DNA from 2 places in the Duganella sp. AC237 genome. Region 2 is predicted to be linked to the other one. Evidence: predicted binding sites of a transcription regulator. Region 2 holds the regulator's gene; the other holds the start of a gene.
The links. The regulator FNR, encoded in region 2, switches genes on or off when oxygen is low (the NO sensors DNR and NnrR bind a similar motif). The targets are predictions, from matches to a motif close to TTGATNNNNATCAA.
Positions count from the first base shown of each region.

Region 1: a site for FNR is predicted at 4,003-4,016, ahead of AC0IYS_RS04375 (KamA family radical SAM protein). Genes of this name have one in related genera too.

Region 1 is NZ_CEEDEW010000003.1:904,095-915,118, reverse strand. Features, by position in the region: gene AC0IYS_RS04390 (fumarylacetoacetate hydrolase family protein) at 1-99, opposite strand, end outside; gene AC0IYS_RS04385 (2OG-Fe(II) oxygenase) at 131-1,051, opposite strand; gene AC0IYS_RS04380 (MFS transporter) at 1,056-2,306, opposite strand; gene AC0IYS_RS04375 (KamA family radical SAM protein) at 2,478-3,935, opposite strand; gene AC0IYS_RS04370 (cache domain-containing protein) at 4,171-4,641, shown strand; gene AC0IYS_RS04365 (methyl-accepting chemotaxis protein) at 4,668-6,350, shown strand; gene AC0IYS_RS04360 (DNA-3-methyladenine glycosylase) at 6,252-6,839, opposite strand; gene AC0IYS_RS04355 (HDOD domain-containing protein) at 7,112-7,978, shown strand; gene AC0IYS_RS04350 (hypothetical protein) at 7,994-9,214, shown strand; gene AC0IYS_RS04345 (tetratricopeptide repeat protein) at 9,353-10,531, shown strand; gene AC0IYS_RS04340 (GNAT family N-acetyltransferase) at 10,548-11,024, shown strand, end outside.
Region 2 is NZ_CEEDEW010000003.1:83,911-94,934, forward strand. Features, by position in the region: gene AC0IYS_RS00730 (PEP-CTERM sorting domain-containing protein) at 1-130, opposite strand, end outside; gene AC0IYS_RS00735 (Fe2+-dependent dioxygenase) at 314-994, opposite strand; gene AC0IYS_RS00740 (catecholate siderophore receptor Fiu) at 1,104-3,428, opposite strand; gene AC0IYS_RS00745 (response regulator) at 3,644-7,198, opposite strand; gene AC0IYS_RS00750 (alpha/beta fold hydrolase) at 7,263-8,012, opposite strand; gene fnr (fumarate/nitrate reduction transcriptional regulator Fnr) at 8,252-9,010, shown strand; gene AC0IYS_RS00760 (FixH family protein) at 9,152-9,670, opposite strand; gene ccoG (cytochrome c oxidase accessory protein CcoG) at 9,681-11,024, opposite strand, start outside.

The DNA.
Region 1 (11,024 bases), 820 kb from region 2:
GATGTCGTCGATCACGCCGGACAGGTCGCGCAGCTTGCCTTCGTCATCGATCAGGCCTGGTTTCTCTTTGCCGGGACGGCCGTAACGCACAAGTCTCATACAGTTCCTTGGTTAAGATGTCTGCGACATTCTAACCGTAGCGTCCCTGTCTCAACCATTTGTTGGCGATGATCTTGGTGCCGCTGACCACCGGCGCGCCGCCGTGCAGCGTTTGCCGGTCCGGCTGGTGGTTGGCGTCGGTGTTGAGGAACCACAGCGCGTTGCCCTTTTTCGGGTACACCTCCAGGCCGATGCCGGGGAAGACGGTGCCGCCGCCCTGCTCGACGTCGCTCAGGTACAGGATGAACGTGGCCAGGCGCTGGCCGCCGCGCTGCAGGTGGCTCTGGTGGCCGCTGCTGTCCGGGTCGAGCCAGTCGAAGTGCGGCCGGTACTCCTGCGTGCTGTTGTACTTCTGCAGCTGGAACGGTTCGCCGCATTCGGCCGGCCAGTGCGCCAGCACCGCCAGGCGCCGTTCGATGCGCTCTGCCACCTCGGCCTCGCCGCGCTGGATGAAGGCCATCTCGCTGGTGCGGCCCTCGTGCACCACGCTGGCGCCGTCGGCCTCGCCGGTGACGGTCGAGCGGGTGTAGCGCGTGCCGCAGTGGGCGACGATGGCGTCGCATTCCTCCATGCTGAGCACATTGCCGAGCAGGATCACCTGTGGCTGTTTGAGCACGAACAGCAGCTCGACCTCGCGGTCCGGGGCGGCGACGCGATTGCGTTCGATGTCGATGAAGGGCATCTGCTGCGGCGCCACGAACACGCTTTGCGGCGGCCCGGGCTCGCCGGCGGCGCCGCCATCGTCCCGCGCCCGCATGCGCAGGGCTTCGTCGATGGCTGCGCTGGCCGCGGCCATGCTGTACTGGCCCGAACGGGCCATGCTGTTGGCCATGTCCAGCGGGCTGCACGCGCGCGCCAGATTCTCCTTGATCCAATCCTGCCAACTGCGCGGCAGGGAGGTGAACGCGTTGTCCGCGCCGTGTCCGTTCTGGGCCTGTTGAAGTTTGGTCATCGCGTCATGAAGGGCTGGTCGCCGGGTTGCCGGAATGGAGGTCCATTCTACCGGAACCGGACGGCCGTCTCCAGCGCCGCCACACGAACCATCCCAATCCGGGCAACTGCAGCAACACCAGCACCGCGAAGCCGACCTGGTAGGCCTGCGCCGGGTACTGCTGCAGCAGGTTGGGCCGCCAGCAGCCGACCACCATGCCGAAGCCGGCCTGCACCGCGAACGCGCCCAGGAAAATGAGCAGGTTCAGACAGGTGGCGGCGCGTCCCGTCAAGCTGCCGGGCAGGTTCTGCGCGACGATCGCGTACTCGATGCCGGTCACCGTGCCCACCAGCGTAAACAGCACCGACAGGGTCTGGTAGCTGGGCGGCCAGTTGAACACAAAGCCCAGTTGCACCAGGATGAACAGGGCCACGCCGGCCGCCGCCACGCGGATCGGCGGCACGCCGCGGCGCCCGGCCCACTCGGTGATCATGCCCACCGCGATGGCTCCAAAGATGATAGCGGCCATGCTCAGATACAGCAGATAGCCGACCGCCTCGTCGGAAAATCGGGCGGCGTCGGTCAGCCAGCGGCTGATCCACAAGCCCTGCATGCCGAAAAATACCGTGTGCGGGATCAGCACCAGCATCGCCACCTCGCGGAAAGCCGGATGGCGGTAGACCTCGCCCATCTTCGCCAGCAGCGATCCTTTACCCGATCCTGGCGGCGACAGCGGCGGCGACGGCGCCAGCATGCGGATCAGCAGGCCGGTGGTCACGGCCGCCACGGCCAGCACGACGAACAGGCCGCGCCAGTCGGTGTAGTGCAAGGCCAGGCGCACCGGCAAGGTGGCCGAGGCCGCACCCAGGCCGCCGACGGCGATCAGGTAGCCCTGCACCGACGGCATGCGCGACGGCGCGATCCAGGTCGAAATTGCCTTCACCGCCGACATGAAGCAGCCGCCCACGCCCAGGCCGATGACGGCGCGCGCCACCAGCAGTTCGGCGAAGGTGTGGCCGCCGGAGAAAGCCAGCGCGCCCAGCGCGGCCACGATCAGCATCGGCAGCTGGACCTTGGCCGGCCCCCAGCGGTCGAGCGCGATGCCGACCGGCAGCTGGACCAGCGCGAAGGCGAAAAAGAAGGCGCTGGTCAGCAGCCCCAGTTGGCCGGGCGTGAGCGCGAGCGACTTCACCAGTTGCGGCGCCACTGTCGCGTTCACGGTGCGCATCAGCGCCGACAGGAAGTGGCCCAGCGCGAACGGCAGGAACACCAGCATGAACACGGCGCTTCCCGACAGTTTGGGCGGCGGCGCCCCCAACCCGCAAACCGGAGGCGCGGGGTCGGACCCCGTACGGGGTCCGACCCCTGTGGCCGCATTGCGGGTCTGGGGTGGCGGCATGCACACCATGTCCTCCCGCGTCCGTTCCCGGGTCAGCATGGCGTCACCCTATGCGGCGTTGGGGGCGCTGCAACCGGCGGACACGGCGGCGGCCGCCGCCTCCTGCCGCGCCGAGATCAGCGGAATCACCTTGCGGTGGCCGGGCGTCTCGATGCCGTACTCGCTGCGGCTGCCGCCCTCCTCCTCGAAGAAGAATTTCTCTTTGCCGAAGGCCGGTTTCAAATGGTCCATCCAGGTCGCGTTCGGATCGTACTTGGCGTAGAACGGACGGCGCACCCAGTTCGGATTGCGCGCCTGCAGGAACTGCAGCGCGAACACCTTTTCGCCGCCGATGGTGGCCACGCCGTCGATCACCACCTTGCCGGGGAAGGCGCTCATCGACGGGCCACGCACGGTGCGCGCCAGGCCCGACACCATCTGATAGGCCTCCTGGAAGATCTCGTGCGCGCGCGCCAGCGGCAGCTCGAAATACTCGCGCGGGCCGGTGTCGCGCTCGACGAACATATAGTAGGGAATCGCGCCCAGGCGCACGCCGGTCTGCCACAGCTCGGCCCAGCTTTTCGGATCTTCGTTGATGTGGCGGATCAGCGGGCCTTGCATGCGCAGGGTGGCGCCGGTGCCGACGATGCGCTTGACGGCGCGCTGGGCGATCTCCGAGCGCAGCTCCACCGCGTGGTTGTAATGGCCCATGATGGCCATGTTCTTGCCGCTGGCGACCACCCGCTCGAACAGGCGCAGCAAATCGTCGGCGTCGCGGTCGGTGACGAAGCGCTGCGGCCAGTAGGCCACCGACTTGGTGCCGATGCGGATGTTCTGGATATGCGCCAGCTCCGGCACCAGCAGCGGCTCGATATAGGCCTCGAGCGAGCGGGTGTTCATGATCAGCGGATCGCCGCCGGTGATCAGCACATCGGTCACCTCCGGATGCAGCTTCAGGTAGGCCGCCAGCTCGTGCGACTCGCGGGCGTCGAACTTCATGTCGTCCATGCCGACGAACTGCGGCCAGCGGAAACAGAAGGTGCAATAGGCGTGGCAGGTCTGGCCGGCGCTGGGGAAGAACAGCACCGTCTCCTTGTACTTGTGCTGCAGGCCCTTGACCGGCGCGTCGTTTACGCGCGGCACGTTGTGCGTCATCTGTCCGGCCGGGTGCGGGTTCATGCGCAGGCGGATCTTGCGCACCAGTTCGGCCATCGCCGGCTGGTTGGCGTGGCCCAGCACCAGTTCGCGCAGCTGGGCGTAGTCGTCCGCCTGCAGCATGTCCTTGTGCGGGAACACCAGGCGGTAGATCGGATCGTCGGGGATGTTGTTCCAGTCGATCAGATGGTCGAGCACGTATTCGTTGGTGCGGAACGGCAGCACATGCGACACCACCTGCACCGCCTCCTGCAACTCGGGCGGTATCCATTCCCACTGGCGCGAATTGGCGATGGTCTGGCGGATGAAGGGTTTGAACTTCGGCGCCTGCGCGGCGCTTGGGGTCCCGGACGAATTCAGGTTGGTGGTCATGGCGGTTTCCTATCGCTTTTGTGGGGTGGCGGAAACTGAATCGTAGGCTGCCCATGGGCCATTGAAATTGCCGAAAATCAAGTGACACTTGGAAATATTTAGAGACGGGGCGCAAGCGGCAATAAAACCACGGTCGTAATTGCCATGCGGCCACACCTTGCGACAGCGCAATCCCGGCGACCGGGGCGGGCGTAAAGTTGACCCGAGCAATCCCCTCACCTGACAAGGAACCGCCATGAAACTGCACTTCGCGCACTTCGCCCTGGCCGCCATCGCCGCGACCGCCCTGTTCAACCTGCCGGCCGCCCACGCCAGCGAGCCGACCGAGAAAGACGCCATCGCCATGGCCGAAAAAGGCGCCGCCTTCATGAAGGCCAACGGCAAGGAAGCGATGATGAAAAAGATCACCGCCAAGGACCCCGACTATGTGCAGGGCTCGCTGTACGTGGACATGCGCGACATCAACACCGGCATCGTGCTGGCCCATCCGATCAACCCGTCCATCGTCGGCAAGGACTTGACCGACGTGCCCGACGCCAGCGGCAAGAAATACCGCCGCGAGATCATCGAGCTGGCCGCCAAGAAAGGCAGCGGCTGGGTCGACTACCAGTACAAGAATCCAACCACCGGCAAGATCGAGCCGAAGACCACCTATATCCTGCGCGTCGGCGACGCCGTGCTGGAGGCGGGCATCTACAAGAAATAATCACGACGCAACCGCCGGAGAGCATCATGTTGAAGAAATTACGGATAGGTCCCAAACTGCTGCTCGCGCCCGGCCTGGTGCTGGTGCTGTTGATCGTCACCGCCGCCGCCGGCTACTACGGCATGGTGCGCCAGAACGCCTCAATGCAGAACCTGGTGCAGGTGCGCGCCGAGCGCCTCAAGGCGGCGGCAGACGTCTCCGGCGAGGCGCGCTACGCCCATGCCCACATCTACCAGTTGCTGGCCTGGGTCAACGGCAGCTTCGCGCAGGCGCGGCTCGACGCGCTGGGCAAACAGATCAAGGCGCGCCACGCCGGCGTCGAGGCCGGTCTGCGCCGGCTGGCCGCCGAAGCCGGCGCCGACGAGGCCGAGCGCAAGCTCGTCGAGCAGTCGCTGCAGTCGCTGGCGGCCTATCGCAAGGCGGTGCTCGAAACGATGGACATGGCGCAGATGGATCAAAGCATCGCCACCAACTCGATGGCCAAGGCGGAAACGCAGTTCCTGCAGCTCAACGACCAGCTGGCGAAAATGTCGGCGCTGCAAAAGCAACTGAGCGAACAGGCGCACGCCCGCGCCACCGGCGACTTCGCCACCCTCACCACCACCATGGCTGTCATCGTGCTGCTGTCGATCGCGCTGTCGCTGGGCGTGACGATGGCGGTGCGCGGCGCCATGCTGCGCGACATCCGCGGCATCGCCGACGTTGTGGTGGCGCTGGCGGCGGGCCGCCTCGGCACCGGGCGGCGCAACGACGGCCGCGATGAAATCGCCGACACCGCGCGCATGCTCGACCAGACCATGAGCAACCTGACGCAGACCCTGGGCACGATCTTGACGGCGGTGCGCTCGATCGACACGGCCGCCCACGAAATCGCCAGCGGCAACCTCGATCTGTCGACCCGCACCGAAATGCAGGCCAGCTCGCTCGAACAGACCGCCAGCGCGATGGACAGCCTGACGCGGGCGGTGCAGCAAAACGCCGCCAACGCCCAGCAGGCCTGCAAGCTGGCCGCCAGCGCCACCGACATGGCGCAGCGCGGCGGCGCCGCCGTGCAGCAGGCGGTGCAGACGATGACGTCGATCCGCGCCAGCTCGCGCCAGATCGTCGACATCATCAGCGTCATCGACAGCATCTCGTTCCAGACCAACATCCTGGCGCTCAACGCGGCGGTCGAGGCGGCGCGCGCCGGCGAGCAGGGGCGCGGCTTCGCTGTGGTGGCGTCGGAGGTGCGCACGCTGGCGCAGCGCTCGGCGGCGGCGGCCAAGGAAATCAAAACCCTGATCGCGGCCTCGGTGGCCACCATCGACAGCGGCAGCGCCTCGGTGCACCAGGCCGGCGAGCGCATGGGCGACATCGTCGACTCGGTGCGCGAGGTCAACGACATCATCGCCCGCATCAGCGACGCCAGCGCCGAGCAGGCGCTGGGCATCGCCGAGGTCAACCAGGCGGTCGGTCAGATGGACGACGTCACCCAGCAGAACGCGGCGCTGGTGGAACAGGCGGCGGCCGCCGCCGAGAGCCTGCAGGACCAGGCGGTGCACCTGTCGCAGGCGGTGTCGGTGTTCAAGGTCGAGCCGCCGGCGGCGCCGGTGGCCGTCGCCGGCGCGGCCTCAGGCGCGCATGGGTTTGCTCAAAAAGCGCGAGCCGGCCACGCCGAAGCGCCACGGCAGCTCCACGGCTTTCGAAATGCCGATGCGCGGGCCGGCTAGCACGACGATCGGCTCAGGCGCCGGCAACCCGTGATCGGGCGGCAGCAGCAGGAACGGCGGCGCGTCGAGCGGCAGATTGTTATGCTCGCGCGTCACGCCCAGCGCCTGGCATAGCCGTCCCGGTCCGGCGCACAGCAGGCGCGCGTCGTCCATGCCGCGCCGCTCGCGCATCCGCTCCAATCCCTGCACCGGTTCGAGCGCGCGGATCAGCACCCCGGCGCCGTGGCCCTCCTCGCGGCAGACGAAATTGAGGCACCAGTGCAGCCCGTGCGAACGGTAGACATAGCTGCGCCCGGGCGGGCCGAACATCGAGAAATTGCGCGGCGTCTCACCGATATAGCAATGCGAAGCCGGCTCATCGCGGTCGTAGGCCTCGGTCTCGACGATGCGCCCGCCGACGCCGTCGACCAGCACCGTCACGCCGATGAGCCGGCGCGCCACCTCGTGCGACGGCGCGGCAAAATTGATCCCTGCGATAACATTGGTCATGGCGATATTGTAAATGCCAATCTGGACCGCGCAACCACGGCCGGGCTATTGAATCGTTATCGAAGCGACATCAAATTTGTGTCACGGGCCAAAATTTGCGACAAATTTGAAGCCTGTGTAGCCCCAAAGCAATAAAATTGGGAGAAATTCGCGCAACCGGCGCGCGCTTGCGGCGATAATGTTGGGTACGCATGCTCATTCGCACGCCCAACATTTGTCCGCGCCGGCCGCCCATCGGGGCCGCGCGCCGCCTTTGACACCTGAAGAACAACATGACGACAGTTGCAGCCCCAGCCATGCCAGTAGAAAACGCGGTGGAAGAAGCGCTGATGCGCTCCATCCGTATTCCTCCACGGCCCAGCCTGCTTGTCGACCTGCAGCGCGAGCTGGCCCAGTCCGACCCGTCGCCGCGCCGCATCGCCCGCATCATCGGCAACGACGTCGGCATGTCCGGCGCCCTGCTCAAGCTGGCCAACTCGCCGTTCTTCGGCGCCGCCCGCAAGGCCAAGTCGGTTGAACAGGGCATCAACTTCCTCGGCGTCGACCAGTGCGCCGCCCTGCTGACCGGGCTGCTCGCGCGCCAGGCCATCGAAGGCAAGGAATCGGACCTGAACGCGTTCTGGGAAGTGTCGGCGCGGCGCGCCCAGGCGCTGGTGTTCATCTCGCGCAAGCTGCGCATCGCCCCGCCCGACATCGCCCACACCTTCGGCCTGTTCTGCGACATCGGCGTGCCGCTGCTGATGAACCGCTTCAGCGACTACGCCGACACCTACGCCGACGCCTGCCACGAGGCCGGGCTGCCGTTCACCGCCGTCGAAGACCAGCGCTACAGCACCAACCACGCCGCCATCGGCTGCCTGCTGGCGCGCAACTGGGGGCTGTCGCCGGACGTCTCCTGGGCCATCCTGCTGCACCACGACTACCGCGTGCTCGACGACCCGGCCACCGACGACGCCGTGCGCTCGCTGGTGGCGCTGGCGCTGCTGGCCGAAAAAGGCATCGAACGCTTCCACGGCCGCCGCATGTCGCACGAATGGGAAAAAGGCGGCGCGCTGGCCTGCCAGCACCTCGGCCTGACCGAGGACGAAACCGCCGACCTGCTCGACGAGCTGCACGAAGCCTTCCACCACGAACGATAAGACGACCCCACCTACATGCCTAAGAACAAGCGCCCCGTACCGCGCAAATCCGCCAACTCGCCGGAACTCAAGGACGAGCAGCAAACCACCGAACTGTGCGCGCTCGCGCTGGACCTGTCGGACGGTGAATTCAACAACGATATCGTGGCCGAGAGCACCCGCGCCGAACTGGCGCAAAAGGCGCTCGACTTCCAGCGCCTGCTGCGCAAGCTGCTCAACCAGGGCAAGGACGAGGTGCTGTACGGCGCCATCGAACTGGCGCGCGACGAATCCGTCGACGGCTACCGCTACCTGCGCGCCGCCGTCGAGGAAGGCGCCGCCAGCCTGCTGCTGCGGCGCGAGGGCGCGCCCGAGATGGAGATCGACGCCTTCGCCATTCCGGTGTTCGTGCACAGCCAGGGCGGGCTCGACCCGGCCGCCGACTTCCAGGACGGCGACGCCTACGACGCGCTGCTCGCCAGCTTCAACGACGCCGGCCTGGAAAGCCCCAAGGCCAAGGTGGTGCTGGTCAGCCACGCCTACGACCTGACCGAGTTCGAGCGGATCAGCTACGGCCAGTTGCACAGCATGGTGCGCGAAGCGGCGCAGACGCTGACGGAGAAGAAAATCACCGCCGCGCCGGCGCTCGAGCGCAGCATGGCGGCCGGCTGGACGCCCGTGGGCTTCGGCCCGGACGACAGCGCCGTCGAGTTGCGCTTCCTGCTCGGCTTTGCGCTCAAGCGCGCCGACGACGCCTTCTACCAGGTGCCGGCCGGCGAGAAGGCGGCCGACGCCTACTTCGCCAAGCGCGCCGAGCGCTACCAGAAATGGACGGAACAGTACGGCGCGCTGGTGGCGCGCTGCCTGGGACGCGGGCGTGGCGCCGATCCGGCCCTGACGCTCAATTTCCTCTACCAGGACCTGTTCTTCGGCGCCCGCGCGCAGGGGCAGTCCGAGTACGACATGCTGCGCATCTTGTCCGAGCTCAACCAGGCGCTGGGATCGCACGCGCCGGACCAGGTCAGCGCCATCATCGCGCCGACCGATGTCGACGATGAAATGCTGCTGCGCGTGCAACTGTCGGCCGGCGCCGAGGTGCTGGCCACGTGCGACAAGCCGCTCGACATCACCGCCGACCTCGAAGTGGAAGTGGACGACCTGCGCGACGCGCTGGCCAGCATCGGCATCGAAGCGGTATCGGTGGCGCTGCGTTTCGACGGCCAGGGACAGCCGGTCGATGCGCGCCCGTTGGGGTAGGTAAAACCGCCCGCGACGCAACATGGATACTCGTTGACAGCACCGGATTAGCGGCCGATACTTTCTCCAAGGCGGAACACAGAGTCCGCTGCCTGGTGCGGCGCCGGCCTTGTGCTCCGCAGCAAAGGGAGACAAGTCATGAAGCCATGGGCCATGCTCTGGTGCGCCGTCGCGTTCTGCGTCGGCGGCTGCGCCAGCCAATCGCCGGCGCAGCGCGCGCCGGTAGCCGAACTATTCCACGACCAGCTGTTCAAAGCTCCCGCCGCACCGATCGACACCACCGCCATCTTCGCCCTCAGCGACCGCATGCGCGACTACCTCAAGCACAACCTGGTGCAGCGCGGCGCCGGCCAGGACCCGCGCCGCGCGCTGTTCGACGCCCTCTACACCCGCGACCAGCTCAAGCTCGAATACGACGCGGCCATGACGCGCAACGCCGCCGAGACCTTCGACGCGCGCGCCGGCAACTGCCTGTCGCTGGTGATCATGACGGCCGCGCTGGCGCGCGAGCTCAACTTCTCCGTGCAATTCCAGCAAATCCAGATGGACGAAAGCTGGAGCCGCTCGGGCAACCTGTACTTCGCCGCCAACCACGTCAACCTGGTGCTCGGCAAGAAGCGCACCTCCTACCTCGACGGCTACCAGGTCAACACCGCGAATGCGCTGACGGTGGACTTCATCCCCATCCCGCCCAAGGCGCGCGAAACCGCCCGCCTGCTCGAGGAACACACCATCGTCGCCATGTACCTCAACAACCGCGCCGCCGAACTGCTGTCGGCCGGCAGCATCGACGACGCCTACTGGGCCGCGCGGCTGGCCGTCCAGGTGGATCCGGCCTTCATGAACGGCTACAACACCTTGGCCGTCATCTACCAGAACCACGGCGACCAGATGCAAGCGGAGCAGACCTTGCGCTACGTCTTGCGGCAAGCGCCCGACAACACCATCTACCTGTCGAACCTGGCGCAGACGCTGGAGTCGCTGCAGCGTCCGATGGAGGCGGCGGCGGTGCGCGAGCGGCTGGCGCGGCTCGAGCCGTTCCCGCCGTTCCACTTCTTCCACCTGGGACTGGAGGCCTTCGATATGGGCGACTACCAGCGCGCGCGCAACCTGTTCGAGCGCGAGCTGGAGCGCTCGCCCGACTACCACGAGTTCCACTACTGGCTGGCGGTAAGCCAATACCAGCTGGGCAACCTGCGCGCCGCCGACAAGCATATGCGCAAGGCGCTGGAGAACAGCACCACGCAAGGGCAGAACGCGCTGTACGCCGCCAAGCTCGACCGTATACGCGCCCATGAAGCGAAAGTGATGAAGTAATGGTAATCTGGAGGCGATGCAAAACAACTCACTACTCGACCACATTTTCTGGCACACGCTGACCGGCGCGCATGCCCAGCACGCCAGCGGCGAAGGCGGCGCGCGCCGCTACACCGCCGGCTTCTCGCCCATCCTCGCCTTCGCCGACAGCGCCGCGCCGGACTTCGCCGCGCTCGCGCCCCACTGCGCGCCGGGCGAACACTTCTATTGCGAAAACTGGACCGGCGCCGCGCCGCCCGGCTGGCGCATCGACGCCGAGACGACGATGTTCCGCATGGTCTTTGCCGGCGCCATGCCGGCCGAAGATCCCGCGCCCGAGGCGCTGCCGCTGCGTGCGCAGCACGCGCAGCAGGCGCTGGAGCTGGCCACCTTGTGCAAGCCGGGGCCGTTCGGCATCCGCACCATCGAGCTGGGCGAGTACTTCGGCTACTTCGACGGCGAGCGGCTGATGGCGATGGCCGGCGAGCGCCTGCGCGCGCCGGGGCTGTGCGAG
Region 2 (11,024 bases):
CCGCGGCGTTGCCGGCCCACGCCGCGCACAGCAGCGGTATCAGGCGCAGCCCGGTGCGCAGGCGCCTGGAACGGAAACGGAAATGGGAACGGGGTTGGGGTTGGGGGCGGGTGCCTTGTACGCTGACCATGGAGTTCTCCGTGAATGGACGGAAAGCCGCGTTGGCGCGCGATCGCGCTACCCCAGCCACCCGTGAATTGGCAGTTTAGCCAGTGTGCTCAAAATTGCTAGACTTTTTTATATTCTTTTAACGGGAACTGTTGCGGAGTTGCGAAAGCGTAGCCACCCGGCACCAGCTATGTGCCGGCCGGGCCTACACCTCGCTCCATTGGCGCAACAAATTGTGGTAATGCCCGGTCAGGCCGACCAGTTCGGCGCAGTCGCCCAGGCGCGCGCGCAGGCTTTGGATGTTCTGGTCCAGCTCGAGCAGCATGCCGCGCCGCATGTCGTCGCGCACCATGCTCTGGGTCCAGAAAAACGCGCACACGCGGGCGCCGCGGGTGACCGGCTCGACCCGGTGGATGCTGGTCGACGGATACAGGATCAGGTCGCCCGCCGGCAGCTTGACCTCGTGCTCGCCGTAGGCGTCGGTGACGATCAGCTCGCCGCCGTCGTAGTCGTCCGGATCGCTCAGGAACAGGGTCGAGGAAACGTCGGTGCGCACCCACTCGCCACTGCCGGGGATGCGGCGCATCGAACCGTCCACGTGCGCGCCGTAGTGCTCGCCGCCGGCGTAGCTGTTGAACAGCGGCGGGATGGTGCGCAGCGGCAGCGCGGCCGAGAAGAACAGCGGACAGTCGGCCAGCGCCGCCAGCACCATGCGGCCCAGCTCGAGCGCCAGCGGCGACGTCTCCGGCAGTTGCCGGTTCTGCTTGACCTGGGCGCCCTGGGCGCCGACGGTGGAGCGGCCGTCGATCCAGTCCGACGCGTCCAGGCGGCCGCGCATGGCGGCGACCTGTTCGCGGCGCAACACGCCCGGGATGTGCAGCATCATGGTGAAACTCCTCGAAACAGTGGGTCCGGAAAAACAAAAGCCCCGCCGGCGAGGGCGGGGCAAGCAACACGGCTGAAGGGCCCTTTTGCTTAAACCTTACAAGCTTACCTTAGAACTTGATGTTGGCCGTCAGGCTGGCCGAACGCGGCGTGCCCGGCGTGTAACGGTAGCCCGACTTGTTGATCGCCGCAGCGTATTCCTTGTCGGTCAGGTTGTACACGTTCAGTCGCACATCGATGTTCTTGTTGATCGGATACGACGCCATGGCGTCGGCGACCCAGTACGAATCGATGTAGGCCGGGGTGCCGACGGCGCCGTCGGTGCCGCGCAGCAGCTTGTCGGAGAAGCGCACGCCGCCGCCGACCGTCAGGCCCATCGGCAGGGTGTACGAAGTCCACGACGTGAACGCTTGCTTGGGCGTGTAGGCCAGTTGCTCTTCGCCGTTGGCCAGCACCGAGCGGCCCTTCTCGACCTTGGTCGACATGCGGGTGTAGCCGGCGCTGACGATCCAGCCGCGGGTGATCTCGCCCGTCACGCCGAGCTCGACGCCCTGGACGCGCTTCTTGCCGTTCTGGAAGAACACGGCCGCGTTGGTCGGATCGACTTCGATCTCGTTCTTGACGTCGGTGCGGTACAGCGCGGCCGACAGCGACAGCTTCTGCTTGAGCAGGTCCCACTTGCCGCCCAACTCGTAGTTGGTGGTTTCCTGCGGATCGTAGTTGACGTTGGCCGAATTGTTGGCCGCCGTGCTCAGGGTGAAGTTGGTGCCGCCCGGCGGCGCCTTCGACGTCGCCACCAGACCGTAGACGCTGCTTTCAGGCGTGAGCTTGTAGAGCGCCGACAATTTACCGTTGATCAGGTTGTCGCTCTTCTTGAGCGAGGTCGGGATGCGGGTGCCGACCGGCAGCGGCTGCACCGCCGGCGGGGTCACCGCCGCCTGCAGCGCCACGGCGTCGTACTCGGTGGTGTAGTGGTCGAGGCGCACGCCGCCGTTCAGGATCCACTTGTCGCCGATCTTGATGGTGTCGAACACGTAGGCGCTCTGGGTGTCGGTGGTGCCGCGGCTTTGCGCGCCGTTGCGGGCGAAGGTCAGCTTGAACGACGTCGCCGGATCCGGATAGTAGATGCTGGTGATCGGCAGGCCGGTGCCGCCGGTCGGCGCCCATGTGTACAGGGTTTGCTTCTCGCTGATGAGCTCGATGCCGCCGACCATGGTGTGCTTGAGCGCGCCCGTGGCGAATTCGGCGGTGGCGGTGGTCTGGTTGGTGAACACCTTGTTGGTGGCGTCGCGGAAGGTCGTGTTGGTGCGCAGCATCTGCCAGCTGCGCGGATCGGCGCTTGGCAGCACCAGGTTGGCGGCGGTGGCCATGAACGAGGTCAGCAGGTAATCCTGTTCGGTCTTGCCGAAGCGGGTGGTGTTCTGCAGTTTGACGCCGCCGGCGAAGTCGTGCTCGATGCGCACCGTGGCCATGTCGGCGGTGACGTCGTCGTGGTCGTACGAGGAGCCGTAGAAGTTGCGCGGATCGACGCGCGGCGCGCTGTTGAGCGGCGCCAGGCGCACGGCCTCGGCCGCACGCGACGCTGGCGTGCCGCCGGTGGTCGGCACCGGCGCGCTGTAGCCGGGCAGGCCGATGGTCAGCACGCCGCCGTCGGGGATGTTGTTCTGTTTGACGTGCAGGTAGTTCAGGTAGACGCGGGTCGGACCGTTCAGGCCGAACGCGACCGACGGCGCCACGGCCCAGCGCTTGTTCTCGACGACGTCGCGCGCGGCGTTGCCGGAGTCCTGGCCCAGCACGTTGACGCGGAAGGCGGTGCCGCTGTCGGCGTCGAGCACCTGGTTGAGGTCGGCGGTGGCGCGTTTTTGCTTGCCGCTGCCGAAGGTGACGGCGCCGAGGTAGGCGTTTTCCTGCTGCGGCTGCTTGCTGACCAGGTTGATCGAACCGGTTGGCGAGCTGCGGCCGTTGTCGGTGCCGGCCGGGCCCTTGAGCACGTCGATCTGTTCGATGTTGAAGGTGTCGCGCGAGATCGAGCCGATGTCGCGCACGCCGTCGACGTAGATGCTGCCGGAGGCGTCGAAGCCGCGCATGAAGATGGCGTCGCCGGTGTTGGTGTTGCCGTTCTCGCCCAGGAAGAAGGCGCCCACGCCAGGGGTGTTGCGCAGCGCTTCGGTCAGGGTGACGGCGCCTTGCTGTTCGATCAATTCTTTTTTGATGACGGTGATGGTCTGGGCGGTGTCGACCAGCTTCTCGGTGTACTTGACGGACGAGGCCTTGTCGGCCTTGATGCCCTCGGCGGTGCCCTGCACCGTCACTTCGGGCATGGTTTGCTGCTGCTGGGCGGCTGCCGCGACCGGCAGCAGCATCACGGCAAGCGCCGCACTCATGTGTTGGTTGAAGCGCGCTTGCGTGTGTTTGCGACTCTTGATCATTGCCATTCTTTCATCTAATCGAAGGGAGGCCGGCGGCGGGAAGTGTTGCTGAAGTGTTGCCAACCTGGGTCTGACAGCCGGGAAATCTTTACTGATTAGTGAGAGTGTAACAATAAAACGCCTAAACGTAAATGCGAATTGTTATCAATACTATTCACGTGGTGGCAGAAGGCAACGGATTTGGCGGGGGCGGGAAGCCGGGCGGGGTGTTGAAGTGCCGGTTACGACGCTTGACGCTCGAGCCAGGCGCGGGCCTCGGCCAGCGTTTGTTCGAGCTCGGCGCGCACGGCGTCGACGCGCTGCGCCAGCTCCTCGCCGCGTCCTTCGCTGATGGCCGTCTCGGCGTCGATGGTGGCCTGGATCAGGCGCCGCGCGCCGAGCACGCCGACGGCGCCGCGCAGGCCGTGGAACAGGCGGGCGGCGTCGCGCGGGCGCCCTTCGCGCAGCGCCGCGGCGGCCTGCTCGACCGGTTCCATGCCGCTGTCGATGGCGCCGCGCACCATTTTGACCATCACCGCGCGGCCCTTGGCGTCGCGGCCCATCACGCGCACCAGGCTGTCGATGTTGAAGGCGCCGGCCTCGCCGGCCGGCACCGGCGAGGTGACCAGCTTGACCGGCGCATGGGCGGGCGCCGGCGGCGGGGCGGCGTCGGCCTGCGCCTGCGCCTCCGCCGCCGCCGGCTTGGCCGCTTTCCCGGGAAAATGCCGGTGCAGCACGGCCAGCATTTCCTCGACCTCGATCGGCTTCGGAATGAAATCGGTGATGCCGGCTTCGAGGCTGCGCTCGCGCTCCGATTCGAGCACGCCGGCCGTCATGGCGATGATCGGCAAGTCCAGCTTCAACTCCTGGCGCAACAGGCGGGTGGCGGTGAAGCCGTCCATCACCGGCATCTGCATGTCCATCAGCACCAGGTCGTAGACGCCGGGGCTGGCGCTCATGCGGTCGACCGCCTGCTGGCCGTTGTCGACGACATCGAGCGTGGCGCCGGCCAGCTCGAGGATGCCGCGCGCCACCGCCTGGTTGAGCAGATTGTCTTCCACCAGCAGGCAATGCATGCCGGCCAGGCTGCCGGCGATGCCCTGGTCGGCCGCCGCCTGCACGCTGGCGTCGGCCTTGGTCACCAGCGCCTGGTGCAGCGCGTCGAACAGGTTCGAGCTGGTGATCGGCTTGACCAGCACCACGTCGGCCTCGGGCGCGTTGGAGATATCCTCCATGCGGTCGCGGGCAAAGGCGTTGACCATCACCACGATCGGCTGCTTCTTGTCGGGCGCGGCCGCGCGGATACCCTTGGCCGTGGCCAGCCCGTCCATGCCGGGCATGTGCCAGTCCGCCAGCACCACGTCGTAGGCGCGCTCCGTTTCCAGCCCGAGCCGGAACTGCGCGAGCGCGGCCGCGCCGGAATCGACCTCGTCGGCCTGCCAGCCCCAGGCCCGGATCAGCTTGGCGATCAGTTCGCGGCTGGTGCGGCTGTCGTCGGCCACCAGCAGGCGCAGGTCGCCCAGTGCCGGCTTGCGGCGTTCCTCGGGCCGCTCCGGCAACACCTCGAAGGGCAGGCTGAAGAAGAAGGTCGAGCCCTGCCCCGGCGTGCTGTGGACGGCGATCTGGCCGCCCATCAGTTCGATCAGGCGCTTGGTGATGGCCAGGCCCAGGCCGGTGCCGCCGAAGCGCCGCGTGATGCTCTGGTCGCCCTGCGAGAAGGCGTGGAACAACTGCGCCAGCTGCTGCTCGGTCATGCCCATGCCGGTGTCGCGCACCTCGAAGCGCAGCAGCGCGCTTTGCGGGTTGGGCGCGTTGCGCGCGTCGAGCTCGACGCTGACGACCACTTCGCCCTGCTCGGTGAACTTGATGGCGTTGCCGGCCAAATTGACCAGGATTTGCTGCAGCCGCATCGAATCGCCGCGCAGCCGCTTGGGCACCGACGGCTCGACGCTGATGGCCAGCTCCAGTTCCTTGTCGCCGGCGTTCATCGTCATCATCGTCGCCAGCGAGTTCATGGTGTCGTCCAGGCTGAACTCGACCGGGGACAACTCCATGTGGCGCGCCTCGATCTTGGAGAAATCGAGCACGTCGTTGAGGATGCCCAGCAGCGATTGCCCGGACACCTTGACCATGTTCAGGTACTTGCGCTGCTGGGTGGTCAGCGTGGTGTTGCCGAGCAGGTAGGCCATGCCCAGCACCGCGTTCATCGGCGTGCGGATCTCGTGGCTCATGTTGGCCACGAACTCGCTCTTGGCGCGGTTGGCGGCCTCGGCGCGGTCGCGCTCCCGCTCCAGCTCCTGGGCGCGGGCCTCGACTTCCAGCTGCAGGCGGCGCCGTTCGGTGATGTCGGAGATCACCGCCAGCACCTTGGTGCCCTGGTCGGTGCGCACCGCGCTCAGGTTGATTTCGATCGGGAACTCGCTGCCGTCGCGGCGCAGGCCCAGCAAGGTGGCGCCGCCGCCCATGCGCACCGGCTCGGCGCTGAGGCGGTCGGCGAAGAACTTGACGCGGTGCGCGGCGTGTTGTTCGCGCAAGGCCACTGGCACCAGCGTCTCGAGCGGCTGGCCGAGGATTTCGTCGCGGCCGTAGCCGAAGCGGCGCTCGGCCTCGCGGTTGAAGGTTTCGATGCGGCCGTCGACGCCGACCACGACGATCGCGTTGGGCGCGAACTCGACCAGGCTTTGCAGGCGCGCGTCGGCCGCCAGCCGGTCGCGCATCAGATTGTTGAAGGCGGCCGTCAGCTGGCCGACCTCGTCGTCGGTGCGCACCGGCAGCGGCGCGAAATGGGTGGCGTCGCCGCGCAGCGCGACGATGGCATCGCGCAGCCGGATGAGCGGCGCCAGCAGCCGCAGGGTGAGCCAGCCGATCAGCGCCGCCGCCAGGATCGAGGCCACCACGCTCCACAGCAGCACGCGCGAGAGCACGCCCTCGAACGGCTCGAACGCCTCTTCGGCCGGCAGCGAGGCGGCCAGGATCCAGTCGACCGACTTGAGCGCCTTGTAGCTGTTGAGGGCGCGCTCGCCGTTGCCGTTGATGCTCTCGACCGTGCCCTCGAAGCCGTCGCGCAGCGCGCGCGTGGTGGCGGCGTTGGCGCCGGCCTGGCGCGGCTGCAGCAGGCGGCTGGCGTCCGGATGCAGCACGTAGACCGGATGCTCGCCGCGCGTGAGGGCGAAAAAGTAGCCGCTCTTGCCGACCTTGGCGGTGCGCAGGTGGCCCAGCACATTGTCCTTGTACAGGCGCAGCACGCCGTTGAGCACGCACACCACCTCGCCCTTGGCGTTGAGAACCGGCGCCACCATCTGCACGATCGGCTGCTTGTGGGACTTGCCGATCACTGGCTCGGCGACCAGCGGTTTGCGGGTGCGCATCACGGTCTGGAAGTAGGCGCGGTCGGAGGCGTCGATGCCGACCCGGCCGGGCCGGACCGGGACGTCGGCGATCACCACGCCTTGCGGGCTGAGCACGAGCAGATCGTCGAACAGCGCCAGCACGGCGCGGTCCTGGTAGTAGGCGCGCAGCCGCTCGGTGGAGTTGGCGAGCTCGACCGGCTGATGGCGCGCCGACAGCGCGATGATGTCGAGCAGCATGGTCAGCTTGTCGTCGAGTTCCTCGGCGGTGCGGCCGATCAGCGCCGTTTGCTGGGTCAAAAGCACCTTGGTGAAGTCCGCCTTCATGCGTTGCATCTGAACCACGGTCACCAGCGCGATCATCAGGATCGACGTGATGCTGGTCGCCAGCGCAACTTTAGCCTTGATGCCAAGTGGCTTCATTTCATCCTTGTCGGGCGGGTCGGACATGAAATCGGAGAACTACGGAAGTGCTCAGGAATTCTCCTATCAATGCCCGACCTTGGCAACAATATTAACGCTGGGCAGCGGAGATGATCACGTCGGCGACTTTTTGCGGCTGCGACACCATCGGCACATGGCTCGATTTCAGCGTGATAGTGGTGGCGTTGATTTTCTTGGCGAACGCTTGCTGCAGGGCCGGATCGATCATGCGATCGTCGGACGCGGCGATGTAATAGTTCGCCTTGTTTTTCCAGGCCTCTACGGTGGTCTTGTCGGCGAAGGCCTTGGCGGCGATCGGACCCTGGGTGGCGGCGATCAGCGCGGCGGTGGCCGGCGCGACGTCCTGGGCGAAGTTGGCGGAGACCGACGCGGTCGGCAGCCACAGGAAACCGCCGGCGTCGGCCTGCAGGGTGGCGATACCTGGCGGCACGGCGTAGTCTTTGCCCAGGTCGGCGGTGGCCTGGCCTGCCGACGGTGCGAACGCGGCCACGTAGACCAGCGCCTTGACCTTGTCGCTGGTGCCCGCCTCGGTGATCACGGTGCCGCCCCACGAGTGGCCGACCAGCACTACTTTACCGGTTTGCGCGTCGATCACGCGCTGCGCGGCGGCGACGTCGTCGGCCAGCGAGGTCAGCGGGTTTTGCACGGCCACCACCTTCAAGCCCTTCGCTTGCAGCAGCGGGATGATTTTCTCCCAGCTGGAACCGTCGGCGAAGGCGCCGTGCACCAGTACCACGGTGGTGTCGGCGGCCGGCGCGGCGGCTTGGGCGGTCAGGACGGTGGAGGCCAGCAGGGCGGCGGCGATGATCGAGCGTTTCATGGTGATTCCTTTCGAGGTTGGTTGTTTGCGATTAAGTAGTGTGCTACTTGCTTGAGTTGAACTATAGCGAACAATCTAATAGCGCGCAATATAAATTTGACCGAATGTCGAAAATATTTTGCGGTCCCATGGCCGCCGGTACGAAAACGCTTGCAAGCAAGGCTGTCAGCAAGGCGAATACCTGATCGGCACAGTGCGGCATCGGCCAAAAGCGGCGACTAATGGTCTACACTGGGGGCATGATAAGAGACCTCCCCGCACTGGTGCTGCCCGGCGCCACCATCGACATCCTGAAGGCAAGTTGCGCCAACTGCAGCATGCATCAGCTGTGTCTGCCGATGGGACTGGGCAACGAAGACATGGAGCGGCTCGACCAGATCATCGGGCGCCGCCGCAAGGTCGCGCGCGGCAGCACCCTGTTCCGCATCGGCGATCCGTTCGTGAACCTGTACGCGATCCGGCTCGGGCATTTCAAGACCTACCAGGTCAACCGCGAGGGCGCCGAGCAGATCACCGGCTTCCAGATGGCCGGCGAGCTGCTGGGCATGGACGCCATCAGCACCGACCTGCACCATTGCACCGCCGTCGCGCTGGAGGACAGCGAGGTGTGCGAGATTCCGTTCGGCAGCCTGCAACAGCTTCTGGCCGACATGCCGACCCTGCTGCGGCATTTCCACCGCATGATGAGCCAGGAGATCACGCGCGAGCAAAGCGTCATGCTCCTGCTGGGCAATATGCAGGCGACGCAGCGCTTCGCCGCCTTCCTGGTCAACCTGTCGTCGCGCTACGAGGCGCGCGGCTACTCGCCCAACACCTTCCAGCTGCGCATGTCGCGCGAAGAGATCGGCAACTACCTGGGCCTGACGATCGAAAGCATCAGCCGCCTGCTGTCGAAGTTCAAGAAGGAAGGCCTGCTCCGCGTGAGCAACCGCGAAATCGAACTGCTCGACCCGCCCATGCTCAAAGCCATCACGGCCGGCACGCAGACCTGTCACTAGCGGTGACATGACCATGTAGACACGTAGGGCGGATTAGGCGAAGCCGTAATCCGCCATGCATGCGCCGCCGACGGAGCTTGGCGGATTACGCTACGCTAATCCGCCCTACGTGTCTCCACGTGCCCTCCACCGTTTGCGGAACTATTCCGCGCGCAGGGTCACGCTACGCTGCGCCGGCCAGCTCCAGGCGCCGGCAAGGCGCCAGTCGCGCTGTTCGCCTTCCACCAGCACCACCCAACGGCTGCGCTCGAGCATCGGCAGATTGATCTGGAAGCGGCCGAATTCGTCCGGCCGCACCACCAGTTGGATATCCTTGGCCGGCAAGGTGGCGTGCGACAGGCGCACGAACAAGCGTTCCGTCTTGCCGTGCTCGTCGCTATTGCGGCGCAGCTGGCCGGCCAGCATCCCTTGCGTGGCGTCGTAGCCGATCGACATCGACAACCCCAGCGAGCTGGCCAGGCGGTCGCGCCGCAAGTCCTGGTTGATGGCCTTGCCCTGCTTGTAGTAGTCGCCCACCACCAGCGCGTCCTGCCGCGTGAAGGCCAGGTAGCCGGTGTAGACGCCGGCGACGATGACGATCGCCGGCCCCGCCATCAGCAGCCACGGCCAGCGCTGCTTCCACCACGGCGTTGCCGTGCCATGCGATACCGATACGGTCATAATGCTCTCCTTAGCGCGGCACGATGAATACCGCGTCTTCCTTCACATGCAGCGACGGGTCGTCGACCGACGTCAGTTCGACGGCGATCTTGTTCGAGCCCGGATGGGCGGCGCCATGCGCCGTGCGCAGCCGGATCGGATGCGCCTTGGTGTCGGTGGCCTCGACCCGCACCAGCTCCGGCGTGACCTGGGCCAGCGTTGGAATGCCGCTGACGCGGATGCGGTAGGTCTGCGCCAGCTCCGACGTGTTCATGATCTGCAGCCGGTAGACGTTTTCGATCATGCCGTCCTCGACCTCGCGCCCCATGGCGCCGCGGTCGCGGATCACGTCCAGCTTGAGCGGCACGCGCAGGTACAGCGCAGTGCCGACGGCGGCCACGATCAGCGCCAGGATGGCGGCGTAGATCTGCACCCGGGGACGCAGGGTGCGCCGGCGGATTTGCATCGGCGTGTAGTGCATGGTCATGGCGCGCTCGGTGCTGTAGCGGATCAGCCCGCGCGGCAGGCCGACCTTTTCCATGACGCCGTTGCAGGCGTCGACGCAGGCGGCGCAGCCGATGCATTCGTACTGCAGGCCGTTGCGGATGTCGATGCCGGTCGGGCACACTTGCACGCACATCGAGCAGTCGATGCAGTCGCCGCCCTTGCCGGCCGCCTTCTTCGACAACGGCATGCGCGGCTCGCCCCGTTCGCCGGCGTAGGTGATGATCAAGGTGTCGCGGTCGAACATCGAGCTCTGGAAGCGGGCGTACGGGCACATGTACTTGCACACCTGCTCGCGCATCCAGCCGGCGTTGCCGTAGGTGGCGAAGCTGTAGAACACCACCCAAAACCATTCCCATGGGCCAAAGCTCAACGTCAGCACCTCGCCGGCCAGATGCTTGATCGGCGTGAAGTAGCCTACAAACGTGAAACCGGTCCACAGCGCCACCGCGCCCCAGGCTAGGTGCTTGGCGCTTTTCTTGGCGAACTTGGACGCCGACGGCGGCTGGCGGTCGAGCGCGATTCGCGCGCTGCGCTTGCCTTCGATCTTGCGCTCTATCCACAGGAAGATTTCGGTGTACACCGTTTGCGGACAGGCGAAGCCGCACCACACGCGCCCCGCGACTGCCGTCGCCAGGAACAGCAGATAGGCGCAGATGATCAGCAGCGCGGCCAGGTAAATGAAATCCTGCGGCCACAACACCAGGCCGAAGATGTAGAACTTGCGCGCGCCCAGGTCGAACAGCAGGGCCTGGCGGCCGTTCCATTGCAACCACGGGGTGCAGTAGAACGCCAGCTGCGTCAGCCAGACGAACAGCCAACGCAGCCGGGCATAGCGGCCCGAGGCCTCGCGCGGGTAGATCTCCTCCCG